Regions from separate parts of the Lysobacter sp. HDW10 genome, predicted to be linked through region 1. Evidence: riboswitches for the same ligand, from Rfam matches in the RefSeq annotation. Region 1 holds a riboswitch; the other holds the start of a gene.
What was found. A riboswitch is a leader RNA that binds a small molecule or an ion and turns the genes downstream of it on or off. The one in region 1 is predicted to bind cobalamin.
Positions count from the first base shown of each region.

Region 1 (7,655 bases):
GCCGCGCCCGTGATGTCTTTGGTCACCGGTGCAGCGACTGACGGCAGCTATGTCGCGTTGATGCAAGGGCGCTCGACCATCGCGAGCGCGGGTGATTCAAGCATTGCGGATAAAGCAGGTGGTCAAAGCAAAGACATTGAAGGCACGCGATTGTCTGTGCTGGCAGTGACAGGTGAAGTGCCGCCGGGCGTATTCGGACTGACCGTGTGGCCCTCATTGATTCTGGGCTTGTTGGGCGTGTTGGGCGGTCTGTGGTTGTTGCTTGAACAAGCCAAGCGCCGCAAAGCTGCTGCTGAAGCACGTGCCGCATCCACGCCAGACGAAATGGCCGGTGCAGTCATTGCTGATGATGGTTCTGCAGTCACGGTGTCAGATTTGGTCGATCAGCATTTGCAAGCCAACCAAGCGGCACGTCAAGCGCGCGAACAGTCGTTGCGTGAAATCGCCGCGGTCCGTGCGGCTTCCGGTGTGGATAAGAGCATCTTCCGCGCCTACGACATTCGCGGCGTGGTCGGCGACACCTTGTCCAAAGATGTGGCGCAAAAAATCGGCCAAGCCATCGGTAGCCTGATGCACGAGAAGGGATTGAAAGATATCGTCGTGGGACGCGACGGTCGTTTGTCGGGTCTCAACATGGTGGAAGGTCTGACCGAAGGTCTGCGTGCTGCGGGACGCAATGTCATTGATATCGGCATGGCACCCACACCGGTCGTGTACTACGGCGCGTATGAATTGCGCACAGGTACTTGCGTGGCCGTTACCGGCAGTCACAATCCGCCGGATTACAACGGCTTCAAGATTGTAGTCGGCGGTACGACTTTGTCAGGCGATGCCATCACTGATTTGTACACACGCATCAGCGAAGGTCGCCTGCATCAAGCAGGCCAACAAGGGACAGTGGAAAGCCGTGACATCGCGCCGGCATACATCGAGCGCATTGCATCGGATATTCAGTTGGAACGTCCGCTGCGTGTGGTGGTCGATGCGGGGAATGGCGTTGCAGGCGAAGTCGGCCCCGCTGTTCTCGAAGCCATTGGCGCAACCGTTGAACGTTTGTACTGCGAGATCGACGGTCACTTCCCGAATCATCACCCCGATCCGAGCGAACCGCACAATTTGGAAGACCTGATTGATATGGTCGCGCGTCGCGATGCAGATATCGGTTTGGCCTTCGACGGTGACGGTGATCGCCTGGGCGTCGTTACACGCGCGGGTCACAACATCTTCCCGGATCGCTTGCTGATGTTGTTTGCAGACGACGTGCTGACACGTAACCCGGGTGCGGTGATCGTGCATGACGTGAAGTGCACCGGCGCCATTGGTTCCTTCGTGATGGGTCGTGGCGGCAGCCCGATGATGTGGAAGACCGGTCACTCCTTGATCAAAGCGAAGATGAAGGAAGAAGAAGCCGAGCTCGCCGGTGAAATGAGCGGCCACTTCTTCTTCCAAGAACGCTGGTACGGGTTTGATGACGGCATCTACGCGGCCGCGCGCTTGCTGGAAATTCTGGCGCGTCGTACTGAAACGGCCGATGAAGTGTTCGCGGAAATTCCGGAAGGTATCGCAACGCCGGAAATCAAAGTACCCGTGGCCGACCCGCATGCCTTTGTCGCGCGCTTCTCACAGTTCAATGATTTTGATGGCGCGAAGTTGACCAAGTTGGATGGTCTGCGTGCGGATTGGAGCGATGGTTGGGGCTTGGTGCGCGCATCCAATACCACGCCGATCTTGGTGCTGCGCTTTGAAGCGAATACGGAAGAAAGGCTTGAGGAAATCAAGGAAATGTTCCGCGGCAAGTTGCGGGAAATTGATCCTGAGCTCGAGTTGAACTTCTAGTTTCGCGACTAGCGAGCGACAGAATTGCGGTCATTGTGTCGTTGCGCAATGCCATAGAAACGCGCGGTACATGCCGCTGACTTCGTCGACAGAATCAACGAGCGCTTGCTTCACAGCAAGCGCTCTGAGTTGGATCACTTTGCGGGCAGCGGCACGATTGACGGATTTTCGCTAGAACGCCTGATCAAACGTCACCTCGCCCGTCACGCCGACCTGATACGCCGACACGCGACGCTCAAAGAAGTTCGTCAGTTCCTGCACATCCTGTAAATCCATGAACGGGAACGGATTGCTCGCGAAGAAATGCTTTGGCATCCCTAATTGTTGCAGGCGTTGGTCGGCGCAATACTCAAGATACGTGCGCATATCCCGCAAAGAGAAACCCGCAATGCCGCCAGACAGTGTGTCTTGTGCAAAGGCATACTCACAATCGACGGCCTCTTCCAGCATCTCGACCACGCGTTCGTGCAAATCTGCATCGAAGAGGTCGGGCTCCTCCGCGCGAACGGTCTCGATCACTTCAAAAGCAAACGCCATGTGTGCACTTTCGTCGCGGAACACCCAATTCGTGCCTGAAGCCAAGCCATGCAGCAAACCCCGCGAACGCAAGTAGTACACGTAGGCAAACGCGCCGAAGAAGAACAGGCCTTCAATGCAGGCAGCAAAGCAAATCAGGTTCAACAAGAATGCTTTGCGTTGCTCGCGCGTTTCAATACGTCGTAGCGATTGCAAGCTGTCAATCCACTTAAAGCAAAAATCAGCCTTTTTGCGAATCGAGGGGATCGTCTCTACCGCGTCAAATGCGCGCGCACGCGCATTAGGATCCGGCAAATAGGTATCCAGCAAGGTCAGATAGAACTGCACATGCAGTGCCTCTTCATACAACTGGCGCGACAAATACATGCGCGCTTCCGGTGCGTTGATGTGCTGATACAAATTCAAGACCAGATTGTTCGACACGATGGAATCGCCCGTTGCGAAGAACGCAACCAGGCGCTCAATCAAATGCCGCTCGGCGTCCCCGAATTTGTGCGACAGATCTTTGACGTCAAGTGAGAAGTCCACCTCCTCCACTGTCCACGTATTGCGAATTGCGCTGCGATACATTTCATAGAACTTGGGGTAGCGCATCGGACGCAAGGTCAGCTCAAAGCCCGGGTCCAGCAAGTGCTTGTTCGTGTTCATTGGCAGGCCTCGCAGGTTTCCGGGTTTTCAAGTGAGCAGGCCAGTGCGGCTTGATCAGTCGTTGCAGCGCTCAGGGTCGTTTTGGCGATGCGCGTGGCGGGTCGCGAGCGCAAGTAGTAGGTGGTTTTGACGCCACGCTTCCATGCGTACATGTACATCGAAGACATTGCACCGATGTTCGGATTCTCCATAAAGAGATTCAGAGACGCCGATTGATCGATAAAGGCACCGCGGTCTGCTGCCATGTCGATGAGGCCACGCATTGGCACCTCCCACGTGGTGCGGTAGATATCGCGAAGCAGTTGGGGGATTGACTGAATGCTTTGTATCGAACCTTCTGCGTGCTTGATCGCATCGCGCATTTCAGACGTCCAAAGGCCGAGCTTCTTCAATTCGTCGACCAAGTAGCGATTGACTTGCAGAAAGTCGCCGGAGAGCGTTTCGCGCTTGAAAAGATTGCTGGTCTGCGGTTCAACGCATTCGTAGCACCCTGCAATCGACGCGATCGTAGCTGTCGGTGCGATTGCAATCAGCAAAGAGTTGCGCAAGCCGTGCGTCTTGATTCTGTCGCGCAGTGCATCCCAGCATTCGATCTCATTCGGCACGACACCCCAGGCATCAAACTGCAGTTCGCCTGAAGCGGCGCGAGTCTCATTGAAGTTGGGATGCGCACCTCGCTCGATCGCCAATTCACACGACGTGGAGAGGGCGTGGAAATAAATTGTTTCGGAAATACGCGCGGAAAGCGCACGTGCTTTGTCGGAGTCAAATGGCAATCGGAGCCTGAAGAACACGTCCTGCAAGCCCATCACCCCCAGCCCCACCGGACGCCAGCGCAGATTGCCGCGACGCGCGGACTCTATCGGATAGAAGTTGAGGTCGATCACCCGATCAAGCTGGCGAATCGCTTGCTGCACTGTTTCACCCAGCTTCACAAAATCAAACGCACCGTCTCCATCAAAGTGGCGGGATAGATTGATAGACCCCAAATTGCACACCGCCGTCTCGGCAGAAGACGTGACCTCCAAGATCTCGGTGCACAAGTTCGAGAGGTGAATGACGTTGCCTGCTTTGGCCGTTTGGTTGCTCTTGCGATTGCAATGATCTTTGAACGTCATCCAGCCATTGCCGGTCTGTGCCAGCGTTCGCATCATGCGCGCATAGAGTTCGCGAGCCGGCAACTGTTTTGCAAATTTGCCAAGACTTTCCGCCTGGACGTAAGCGCGTTCAAAGTCATCACCGAAGAGATCCACAAACTCCGGTGTGACGCGTGGATCAAAGAGGGACCACACGGCATCTTCTTCAACACGACGCATGAACAGATCCGGCACCCAATTGGCAAGATTCAAGTTGTGTGTGCGTCGCGCTTCATCACCCGTGTTGTCGCGCAACTCCAAGAACGCCTCTATGTCGGCGTGCCAAGGTTCCAAATAGACGCACGCCGCACCCTTACGCTTGCCGCCTTGATTTACAGCGGCGACGGATGCATCCAATGTTCGCAAAAACGGTACGACACCGTTCGAATGCCCGTTCGTCGAACGAATCAAAGAGCCACTCGCGCGCACGCGTGAAAACGAGACACCAATCCCGCCACTGAACTTGGACAATTGCGCGATATCGCCATACTTCGCGTAGATTGACGCCAGCGTGTCTTCTGGAGAATCCAAGAGAAAGCAGCTCGACAATTGCTCGTGACGCGTCCCGCTGTTGAACAAGGTGGGCGAGCTCGGGATGTACTCCAGGTTCGCCATCGTTGTGTACAGATCAATCGCCTCGCTAGCGTCCTCACTCAAAGCACACGCGATGCGCATAAAGAACTGCTGCGGCGTTTCAATCACCCATCGCAAATGCGGGTGGCGCAACAAATAGCGGTCGTATAGGGTGCGCAAGCCGAAGTACTCGAAGTGCAAGTTGCAGGATGCATCGATTGCTGCATTTAACTTGCGCGCATTGTTCTGTACAAAATCCAGCAGGCGATCATTGATCAAACCCGTCTCGTGTCCACGCATCACCGATTGCGAGAACGCATGAATCTCTTGGCTCGCGACTTCCTTCTCAATCACCTCGGTCAACAGTCGCGCTGCAAGCTTGCCGTACTCCGGCTCTTCGCCTGTCAATGACGCTGCCGTTCGAATAGACAATTCATCCAACTCGCGTGTGGTCGCACCGTCATACAAACCGGAAATCGTGCGCGTCGCCACGCGCATCGGATCAATGGCATGTAAGCCATCGGCTGCGCGCGTGATGGCGCGAACAATCTTGTTGAGATCCACCAATTCCGATTGGCCATTGCGTTTGCGCACGCGCATGCTGGCGCCCGTCGGAGGGGGCGTCAAATCAAATGCTGTGGGTTCTTGGGTATCGGGCGCCAATACGGCGATATCGCTGCTGTGTGTCATGCAATCCACTCCTGAGTGATGCACGTGCCAACTGCCCGCGCAGATGGCTGAAGTGGCAAACCCACGGCAGGCCCAACAACGGGCAAACCGCAGCCTTGCCCCCTCGGGCATGCAGGTTTCAGGATGGGCGGATGGTGTCGCAGAAACGAAGACGCCGATGGCGCGTTCTGCTGCACCAGCCATCTCCCCCCGGAGACCTTGCGGCCGGCACCGCGCGTTGTGCTTCGCGCGGCTGTCGGCAGGTCTTCGGGCTTATGGACATTGTCCTTGAGAGGACACTCTACTTTCGCAGCTTCCCGGCTTCACTCGGCCAGTGCTCAATGCGATTTCGTTTCCAAGTACCGCTGCGGGGCAGCGCCGGATTCAAACCGGCTTCCCTTTTCATCCGTGGGGTCACCACAGAACCGACAAACCCAAGATACAGGGGTCGACCCGTTTAGGCAACACAAGATGTTGCGGATAAGCTCAATCGGTCAAAGGAATGACCGGCGTATCCAAAGGCACCAATTTTGCCTTGCGATAGCGCTGCACGGCGGCCTGATAGTCAACTTCAATCTTGTCGTTCTCAGCGCTCATACGCGCCAAGCTGGTCATGGCATTGCGCAAGACGGCGCGTTGAGTCGTTACCGCGTCGGCTTGCGCTTTGCTCACGGGCTTGCCCGCGAGCTCGGACTCAGCGGCTTGTTGCAAGACCGAAATCAGCGCTTTGCGTTGCGTTGAAAGCGAGGCACCCGCAGCCACCAAACTGCCCTTGGAAATATCCAAGCGCAACTGATAAGCGCGGTTCAAATCACGCTCGCTCGGATACGACTCTGCCAAGGCCATTTGCTCGCGTGCTTCACGCGCCTTCTCTTCTTCCGTTTGTGCTTGTGCGGCGTTCGCAGCCTCAACCGCCGCACGCTCAGACGCAGACAGCACACGACCTTGAGAGTCGGTCAACACACCTTGTGCGTTGTAGACCTTGCGCGCATTGTTCGCGGCACTCGCAGGCATGGCATCGCCACAGACCTGGCGACCGCCTTCCTGCCAGCACGTGACCTTGCGCTGCGCCGGTGCAGTTTGTGCGATGACCTGCGCAGTAGCCAGGACACACACAGACGAAATGGCGATTGAAATGAATTTATTCATCACTGGATCCCCCGATCAGTTGCTGCCATAACTCGAACGATACGCCAGCAAGGCATCGTGGTGTTGCTTTAAATGGGTGTTGTCTTCAGCAAAATGAAGCAGATTGGTCAAAGTCGCGACGGCAATCACAGGAACACCGGTACTGGCCTTTACCGAGTTCACGGCGGAGACGCGATTATCTTCGCTCAGAATTTCTTGGCGGTCCAAGGCGATGACCACGCCGGCGACCACGCCACCCGCTGCTTCGATATGGCCGATCGCTTCGCGGATAGCGGTGCCGGCCGTGATGACGTCATCGACAATCAATACGCGCTTTCCCGCGACCGAGGCACCCATCAAGGTGCCGCCTTCGCCATGGGTCTTGGCTTCTTTGCGATTGAATGCCACTTCCAAGTCGCGTCCACGGCGTGCAAATTCGCAGGCCACGGCAGTCGCCAGCGGAATGCCTTTATAGGCGGGGCCAAACAGCATGTCGAAGTCCGCGCCCGCCTCAGACAAGGCTTCGGCATAGCAACCGGCCAGCGCCGCCAGTGAGGCCCCCGTGTTGAACTGCCCAGCATTAAAGAAGTACGGACTATTGCGCCCGGACTTCAATGTGAACGCGCCGAAACGCAAGGCGTCCATGCGCATTGCGAGCTCGAGAAAGGTGCGTTGGTTGGCTGAAAGCGCCCGATTCATGCAAGCAGTCTACGGTTTAGATAACGCTTCAATGATACGGAATTTGCTTGCTATCATCGAACTCGACTGTTTCGCGGACTGTGCATGCGCATCTTGAGTTTTAACGCCAACGGCCTGCGCTCTGCAGCCAGCAAAGGTTTCTTCGACTGGTTCCACACGCAAGACATCGATGTCATGGCGGTGCAGGAAACCAAAGCGCAAGCCCACCAGCTCACCGATGCCTTGTTTAACCCCGAGGGTTACCACGTCCACTTCCGCGATTCGACCGTGAAGAAGGGCTATAGCGGCGTCGCGCTTTACTCACGACGCGAACCCGACAGCGTGCTGACTGCGATGAATCGCCCGGACTTCGATGAAGAAGGCCGATATATCGAAGCGCGCTTCGGCAATTTGAGTGTGGTGTCTTTCTATATTCCTTCGGGCAGCTCG
Region 1 covers NZ_CP049864.1:869,554-877,208, forward strand. Annotated here, with positions in the region: gene G7069_RS04195 (phosphomannomutase/phosphoglucomutase) at 1-1,836, shown strand, start outside; gene G7069_RS04200 (ribonucleotide-diphosphate reductase subunit beta) at 2,008-3,021, opposite strand; gene G7069_RS04205 (ribonucleoside-diphosphate reductase subunit alpha) at 3,018-5,420, opposite strand; cobalamin riboswitch at 5,640-5,844, opposite strand; gene G7069_RS04210 (hypothetical protein) at 5,886-6,548, opposite strand; gene pyrE (orotate phosphoribosyltransferase) at 6,564-7,226, opposite strand; gene G7069_RS04220 (exodeoxyribonuclease III) at 7,311-7,655, shown strand, end outside.

Region 2 (7,655 bases), 650 kb from region 1:
CAGACTTCTGGAGAAGCTCGGATTGTGAAATTGGACAGGCAACTGCTTCCACGCGGCTGGATTGCGCCGGCCGCGCTACTAAGCGCGATCGGCATCGGCTTGCAGCAGATTTCCATGCCCTATGTATGGGCCCATGGCGGTGTCACTGACAGCGCGACACTCATGCATTTGCACACGGGACTCGGCTTGGCGATCGCGATGCTTTTTCGCGACATTCGCATCCTGGTTACGTACTTTCTGGTGTTGTTTTGCGGCTGGGTGGTGCGCGCCTATGTCGACAACAGCACGTTCGATCAAATATGGCCCGGCATCGTCGATGTTCTGATCATCATTGTTTGGTCGCGCTTTTGCGCGAAATTGATGGGATGGCCGCGCGACGAGGGTCATCGCCGAATTGAGCGTGCCGACTTGCCACGCTTTGCATTCATTGGCTTGATGCTCTTTCCTTTGGGGGTGGTGTTCTCCGGCATCATGCGCGCGTGGGTCACCGTGCCTGAAGAATTGTTTGCAGGCGGTTTGCAAGTCATTTTCGCGCGCTTCTTCGGCGTCTTGATCGTGACCGTGCCATTGATCGGTTTCGTCACAGAGTTCAATGTTCGCGAACCCTATCGACTGCGTGTTAAACGCTCGCCGCATCGACGCGCCTTGTGGCTGTTGCTGATGCTGGGGTTGTTAGTGCTGGCCTATTTCGTGCTCAGCAATGTCGATCGCAAATCCACCGCAAATGGCGCTGCGCTCATTACGGATTTCCGCTATGCCGTTGCCGGTGTGCTGGCGTGGGTGTTTCTCTACCTCAGACCGCGTTTGGCGTTTGCCCTGCTGTCTGTCGCCATGATCTTGATTTGCAAGCTGGCGTCGATGGGCATTCCACAGCCCATTGATCCGGTAGCGCTGGCCAACTTGGCATCGATCTCGTTTGAAGCCCTGATTTTGCAGATTGGTTTGCTGTTCGTCTTTGTGTACCACCGTGATGTGGTCACCCAAGCAAGACGCCTGTCGACGCAAGCGCACGTGGATCCGGTATCGCAATTGCCCAACCTAGTCGCGTTCCGTGATGTGGCCAAGTTGATGCAAAAGCGCGGTGAGCCCTTGGAAATCGGCTACATGTTTATTGACAGTAGCGAAGAATGGACGGCCGGCTTCGGTATCGATCTTCAAGCACGTGTGCAGCGCGAAATTGCGCAGCAGCTGTCGAATTTCTGCGAGCCGTTTATAGCGGGTACCGGCCAGTTTGTTCTGATGCCGCGCGCTGAAGGTCTGACCGAACGCTCGTGGGTACGCGTTATTCGTCGCATCGAATCATTAACCGTCGACATTGATGGGCAGTTGGTGCGGCTGTCGCCCTACCTAGGTGTGGCGGTCGTGAAAGACGACAGTGTCTTGGCTTTGAACAGTGCACTCCTGGTCGCCTCGCAGTTGGCGTTTGACGCACGTCGTCGATATGAAGTGCGACCGCTGTATGACAGCAGCAGCGAACCTTTGGCGGGTGCGGCGCGAACACGTTTGCAGTCAGTGGGTGAGGCTCTGGCCAATATCCGTTCGCGAAGGATTGAACTGTGGTTCCAAGAAATCGTCCCGGCAGGTGTCCGCGCACACGATGGGCGCCGCTACGGTGAAATCTTGTGCCGCCTGCGAAGTGCAGATGGCGAATTGATGCAACCCACGTCGTTTATCGAACCTTTGGAAGCTGCAGGGAGAGGCGCCGAGCTCGATCTCAGCGTGTGGCGTTCACTGGTCTCTGTGTTGAGCGAAAACCACGATGTCGCGTCTCGCCTGAGACTGTCTGTAAACTTAGGCGGCGCAAGTTTGGCTTCTGCATCGTTCTTGCGCGACTTTGAACGCGTGCTCGACGCGATGCCTGTGCCCGCAGATTCGATCTGTTTGGAAATCACCGAAACGGCCGCAATTTCAGGTCTGGATGAGGCCCGTGCCGTACTCGAACGGGTGCGCGCGCGGGGGTGTCGCATCGCCATCGATGACTTCGGCAGCGGCGTGCAAAACTTCAGTCGTCTGCGCGATTTGCCTGTGGATGTGTTGAAGCTGGATGGCAGTTACGTGCGCAATGTGGTGGGCAATCCGAAAGACCAAGCGCTCGTGCGCGCCGCTGTGCAATTGGCGCAGGCATTCAATGCGGAAACCGTGGCGGAATACGTCGAGACCGAAGAGGCCGCGCAATGCTTGCGTGAGATCGGTGTGGATTGGTTCCAGGGGCATCTGTTTGCAGAAGCGCGCCCATTGAACGATGTACTTGAAGAGCTGCGTCGCTATCGCTAATTCGACAGCGCTCGCACGCGACTAGGCGGCCACGTAGGGCCGGTCACGAATCCACATGGTTGCGATCCATTTTTCGCCCGCCTTGACCGGTGCACCGCCGTGGAACGACATGGCGTCACAGCGGCCCGCTTCATCGGTGTACGCAAAGTAAGAGGCATGCCCGGTTTGCGGAGCAATCGAAAGATCGCCATAGGGGAAGATGGTTTCGCCGCCTGCCTCTACGTCATTGAGGTAAATCACAAGCGTGGCAACGCGTTGCCCATGCTTCAAATGGCGGCGTTCGCCCAGCGATCCCATCGCAAAATAGTCGTAGTGCGGTGCATATTCGGCACCGACGCCATAGCGCATGACCTGCAGACCTTCGCCATGGTCAGAAGGGATGCCTGTCAGTTGCGCGATGCGCTCGTCGAGCTTGGCAATCAGTGGAGACTCACCGCGCGACAACATCACCAACTCACTGGTGCGACGGTCATCGACCAAGTCGCTGCCATCAATCGGGCTGACGACCATGGCGCGTGAAATTCTGTAGCGCGAGTATTCGATGAGTTCGTGGCATTCTTCCGCGGTCAATACGTTGGCCAAGCCAATGACATACGGGCGCTCGCTTCGGCACACCACTTTGATGGCGCCATGGTCGAGCGGAATGCTGTTTTGCGTTTCGGCGCGTTTGATGCGCGCTGTGGGCTCAAAGCCTTCAATCCACGTAGCTGTCTGGTTGGCTGCTTCTGCTTGGAAGTCATCATCCAACAACGATTCGAGGTCTTCCGGCGGGCAATCGAATGCGATCGCGGTGGCGCGCTCAGCATCTTCTTGCGCGTAGTGATGCTCGATCAGCAGCGCATGGACTTCATCACGGGTGAAGTTTTCAGCGCGACGGTCACGCAGCCACTGGGCAAGTTCTTTGTTGATTGGATTGGCCATTGGGACATTTTAGCGGAGCGGGGTGAGGCTTTTGCGCTAAACTTGTCCCGCCTTAGGTGACCGCGATGAGCGGTTGAAACGGGAATCCGGTACGCGCATGCAAATCCGGAGCTGCCCCCGCAACGGTAGGCGAGCAGGGTTCTCCCCGCAATCGGACATGGCCACTGTGCACAGGCATGGGAAGGCGTCTCGACTGCGTTGATTCGATGCTCGCAAGCCCGGAGACCGGCCTGAGGAAAACCGGACATGCGGCGGGCATGCAGGCGGTGGCCGTGCCTGTCTGCGTGCGTCCCTTGCTTGCTCCTTCATGTTTTTTTCAATGAACGTTGCGCCTGCTGCGCAATGCATGGAGTTGCTTGAATGAAAAAGTCTGTCATCCGTATGTCCGCACTCAGCATCGGCATTTCGCTGGTGTGCACGAGCGTCGCCGCACACGCACAAGAAACCGAAGCCAAGAAATTCGACGCTGTCACCGTCACGGGGACACGCGTTGAATCCGAGTCGCCGGTGGCCTCGACCACGTTGATCACACGCGAAGAAATTGCACGTTTGAAGCCCGCGTCATTGCAAGAGCTCTTGCGCGGTCGCGCGGGCGTCAATATTTACAACCAAGGCGGCGCTGGCAAATTGTCCGGCCTTTCCATGCGCGGCATGGGCACGAGCCACTACGTCTTGATGGTTGATGGCGTGAAGGTCGGCAATGTCACTTCCGGACTGTCGATGATTCACGACATTCCGGTCTCGCAAATTGAGCGCGTTGAAATTGTGCGCGGACCGATGTCGAGCTTGTACGGTTCTGAAGCCATGTCAGGCGTCATTCAAATCTTTACGCGTCGTGGCAACAAGGCGTTCTCACCCACGGTCAGCGTGGGCTTGGGGACGAAAGATACACAACGCATTCATGCCGGCTTTACTGGCAAACAAGGCCGCGCAGATTACGCAGTAAACGCAGCGTATTCGCACACCGGCGGCATCAACGCATGCAATGGCGATGCAGTGACCTTCCAAGGGTGCGGTGCCAACGAACCTGACACAGACGGCTACAAGAACGGGTCGGTGTCTCTGAGCGGTGGTTACGATTTCAGCGACGCATGGCGCGCGGAAGCAAACGTGATGTCGATCGATGCTGAGAATTTCTATGACGGCTGGTTCAACCACAGCCGCGTACAACAGCAAGTAGCTGGCGCGAAGTTGCGCTATGCGCCGAGTAAAGCGTTTTCGTTGACGGCGACCGTCGGACGCAATCGCGACCGTTCGCGTAACTATCACGACACGGTGTTCATGAACGACGTCAACACGCAGCGCGACCAAGCGAGCGTGCAGGCAGACATCGCTTTGGCCGGCACACTCAGCATCGGCTACGACTGGATGCGCGACAGCGTCGATTCCACCACAGCGTTTTCGATGCTTTCGCGTTATTCGCGCGCGGTGTTTGCGCAATGGGTCGGTGAGCGCGGTCCCAATCATTTCCAAGCGGGTGTGCGTCATGAAGACAACAGCCAATTCGGCAGCGCGTTTACCGGCAATGTCGGTTACGCCTACGACATCAACGCGTCACTTCGACTGCGCGTCAATTACGGTACTGCGTTCCGTGCACCAAGCTTCAATGATTTGTACTACCCGGGCGCCAACAACCCGGACTTGAAGCCGGAACGTTCGAAGAGCGCCGAACTCGGTGTCGAAGGTCAACATGGCTGGGGCCATTGGTCGGTGAGTGCGTACGAAAACCGTTTGCGCGACTTGATCATTTTCGACCCGACCAAGAGCTCGGTGAGCAGCCCGTGGGGTCAACCTGACAATGTGCAGATCGCCAAGATTCGCGGCATTGAGTTGGAAGTCGGTACAGACCTTGCCGGCTGGGATCTCACAGGCGCGATGACTTGGCTCGATCCGCGCAATCGCACACCGGGTGCGCAATACGGCAATCTGTTGAATCGTCGCTCGCGCCTGACAGGACGCGTCGATGCTGACAAGACCCTCGGCCAGTTCCGCGTGGGTGCGTCTGTCAACGGTGCCGGCGCACGCTATGACGACCCGAACAACCGCGTTCGTTTGGCGGGATATGCAACCGCAGACGCCCGTCTGGCTTGGATGCCGTCGTCGCGCATCACCGTGCAATTCACCGCAACCAACGTCTTTGATAAGAAGTACGAAACCTCTGCTTGGTACAACCAAGCGGGTCGCGGCTGGATGCTGGACTTCACCTGGGCACCCTAAGGGCGGCGCTCCGTTAAAATACTCGGATGATCGCCTTTAGAAATTTCTCGCTGCGACGCGGCGAGCGTCTGCTTTTGTCCGATGTCGACCTTGCCCTCCATGCGGGATACCGCGTGGGCGTGGTCGGCCGCAATGGGGCTGGCAAGTCTTCACTGTTTGCCGCCTTGTTGGGGGAAGTCGAGCCCGATAAGGGCGATCTGGATGTGCCGGGTAAGGCACGGGTGGCGAGTGTGGCGCAGGAAACGCCGCACTTGCCGGACCCAGCGCTGGATTTCGTGCTCTCTGGCGATGGCGCCGTGCATGCCGCGGTGCGTGCTGAACGCGAAGCCATGCGTGCGGAAGACTGGGAAGCCGTGGCGGAGGCGCACCACCTACTGGCCGAGCTCAATGCCTATGACGGCGAGGCGCGTGCCGCAAAGTTGATGCATGGTCTGGGTTTCCCGCAAACGACCCACGAAACCCCGGTGTCGGATTTCTCAGGCGGTTGGCGTGTGCGATTGAATGTCGCACGCGCACTGATGACGCCGAGCGACCTGTTGCTCCTCGACGAACCCACCAACCACTTGGACATGGACGCTGTGGTGTGGCTGGAAGATTGGTTGAAGCGGTACGACGGTACCTTGCTCGTGATTTCGCACGATCGCGAATTCCTCGACAACGTCACCACACACATACTGCATTTGCATGACGGCAAGGCCAAGTTGTACGCGGGCAACTACACCGCGTTTGAACGCCAGCGCGCAGAGCATTTGCGTCAACAACAAATCGCGTTTGAAAAAGAACAGACTGAGCGCGCGCATTTGCAAAGCTTTATCGATCGCTTCAAGGCCAAGGCAAGCAAGGCAAAGCAAGCACAAAGCCGCATGAAGCGCCTGGAGAAACTTGCCGGCACGGAAGCCGTACGCGCAGAACGCGGCGTTTTTATTCAACTGCCAGAGCCCTTGAAGTTGCCGAACTCGTTACTGCGTTTGCGTCACGTGGACTGCGGTTATCCGACCGATGACGGCCAAGGTGTGTGCATCTTGAAAGACGTCAATTTCGGTTTGGAAGCGGGTGATCGCATCGGTTTACTCGGCATCAACGGTGCGGGTAAATCCACCTTGGTGAAAACATTGGTCGGTGAACTCGCACCGATGCAAGGCGAGCGCACCGCGCATCCGGATTTGCGCATCGGCTACTTTGCGCAGCACACCGTCGAATCATTGGTGGAAGGCACGTCGCCCATTGATCACCTGAAAGAAATTGCACCGAACGCCTCAGTACAAGATTTCCGTAACTTTCTCGGCGGTTGGCAATTTCCGGGTGACCGCGCATTTGAAGTGATTGATAACTTCTCAGGCGGTGAAAAGGCACGTTTGGCGTTGGCGCTCATCGCCTGGACGAAGCCCAACTTGCTGTTGCTCGACGAACCCACCAACCACTTGGATTTGGAAATGCGTGAGGCCTTGGCCGAAGCATTGAGCATTTTCGAAGGGGCCATCGTGATGGTGTCGCATGATCGACATCTCATCGGTTTGGTCAGCGATACCTACTGGCGTGTGCATGACGGCGTCGTCGAACCCTTCAACGGCGATCTCGACGATTACGCCGCATGGCTTCGCAGCAAGCCGTCGTCGGACTCAGGGGCGAAAGCTGCCGTGGCGGCGCCCACTGTGCCCGCACCTGCGCCCGCGCCCACGCCTGTTGCCAAGAAAGCCAACAAAGGCAATCCGTACAAATTGAAAGAAGCCGAACAGCGCGTGGCGGATCTCGAAGATCAGTTGGTGCAACTTGATGCACAGCTCGCATTGCCCGAGACCTATGCCAACGCGGCAGAGCTCACGCGCTTGTCCGAAGCACAAGCGCGTTTGCGTGATCAATTGGAAGCCGCCGAAGCAGCCTTGTTGTCGCTATACGACCAAACTTAGTTCTTCAAGAAATAGTCGACGGTCGTCACCACGCGAATCTTTTTCACGTGCGGGCTGCCCGCATCGCGATTCTCAATCGACACGACACCTTGATTGGCAGAGCGAATCCCGCCAATCGAAGAGCCTGAGTCTTTCGCGAACTGCTCGGCCGATTTGCGCGCATTGGCAGTGGCTTCGGCGACGAGTTTGGGTTTGATCGCATTCAATTGCGTGAAGTCGAATTGCGGTCCGGAAGGCGCCGCATCTTGACCACCATTGCCGCCTAGCACGACACCTTGCGCAAGCAAATCACCGGTACGACGCAAGGCCTCCATCGCCTTTTGGACCTTGCTGGTG
Region 2 covers NZ_CP049864.1:222,827-230,481, reverse strand. Annotated here, with positions in the region: gene G7069_RS01130 (GGDEF domain-containing phosphodiesterase) at 25-2,274, shown strand; gene G7069_RS01125 (2OG-Fe(II) oxygenase) at 2,296-3,195, opposite strand; cobalamin riboswitch at 3,233-3,444, shown strand; gene G7069_RS01120 (TonB-dependent receptor) at 3,556-5,412, shown strand; gene G7069_RS01115 (ATP-binding cassette domain-containing protein) at 5,439-7,319, shown strand; gene G7069_RS01110 (SIMPL domain-containing protein) at 7,316-7,655, opposite strand, start outside.
Region 2: another riboswitch for cobalamin. It lies ahead of G7069_RS01120 (TonB-dependent receptor); the one in region 1 lies ahead of G7069_RS04205 (ribonucleoside-diphosphate reductase subunit alpha).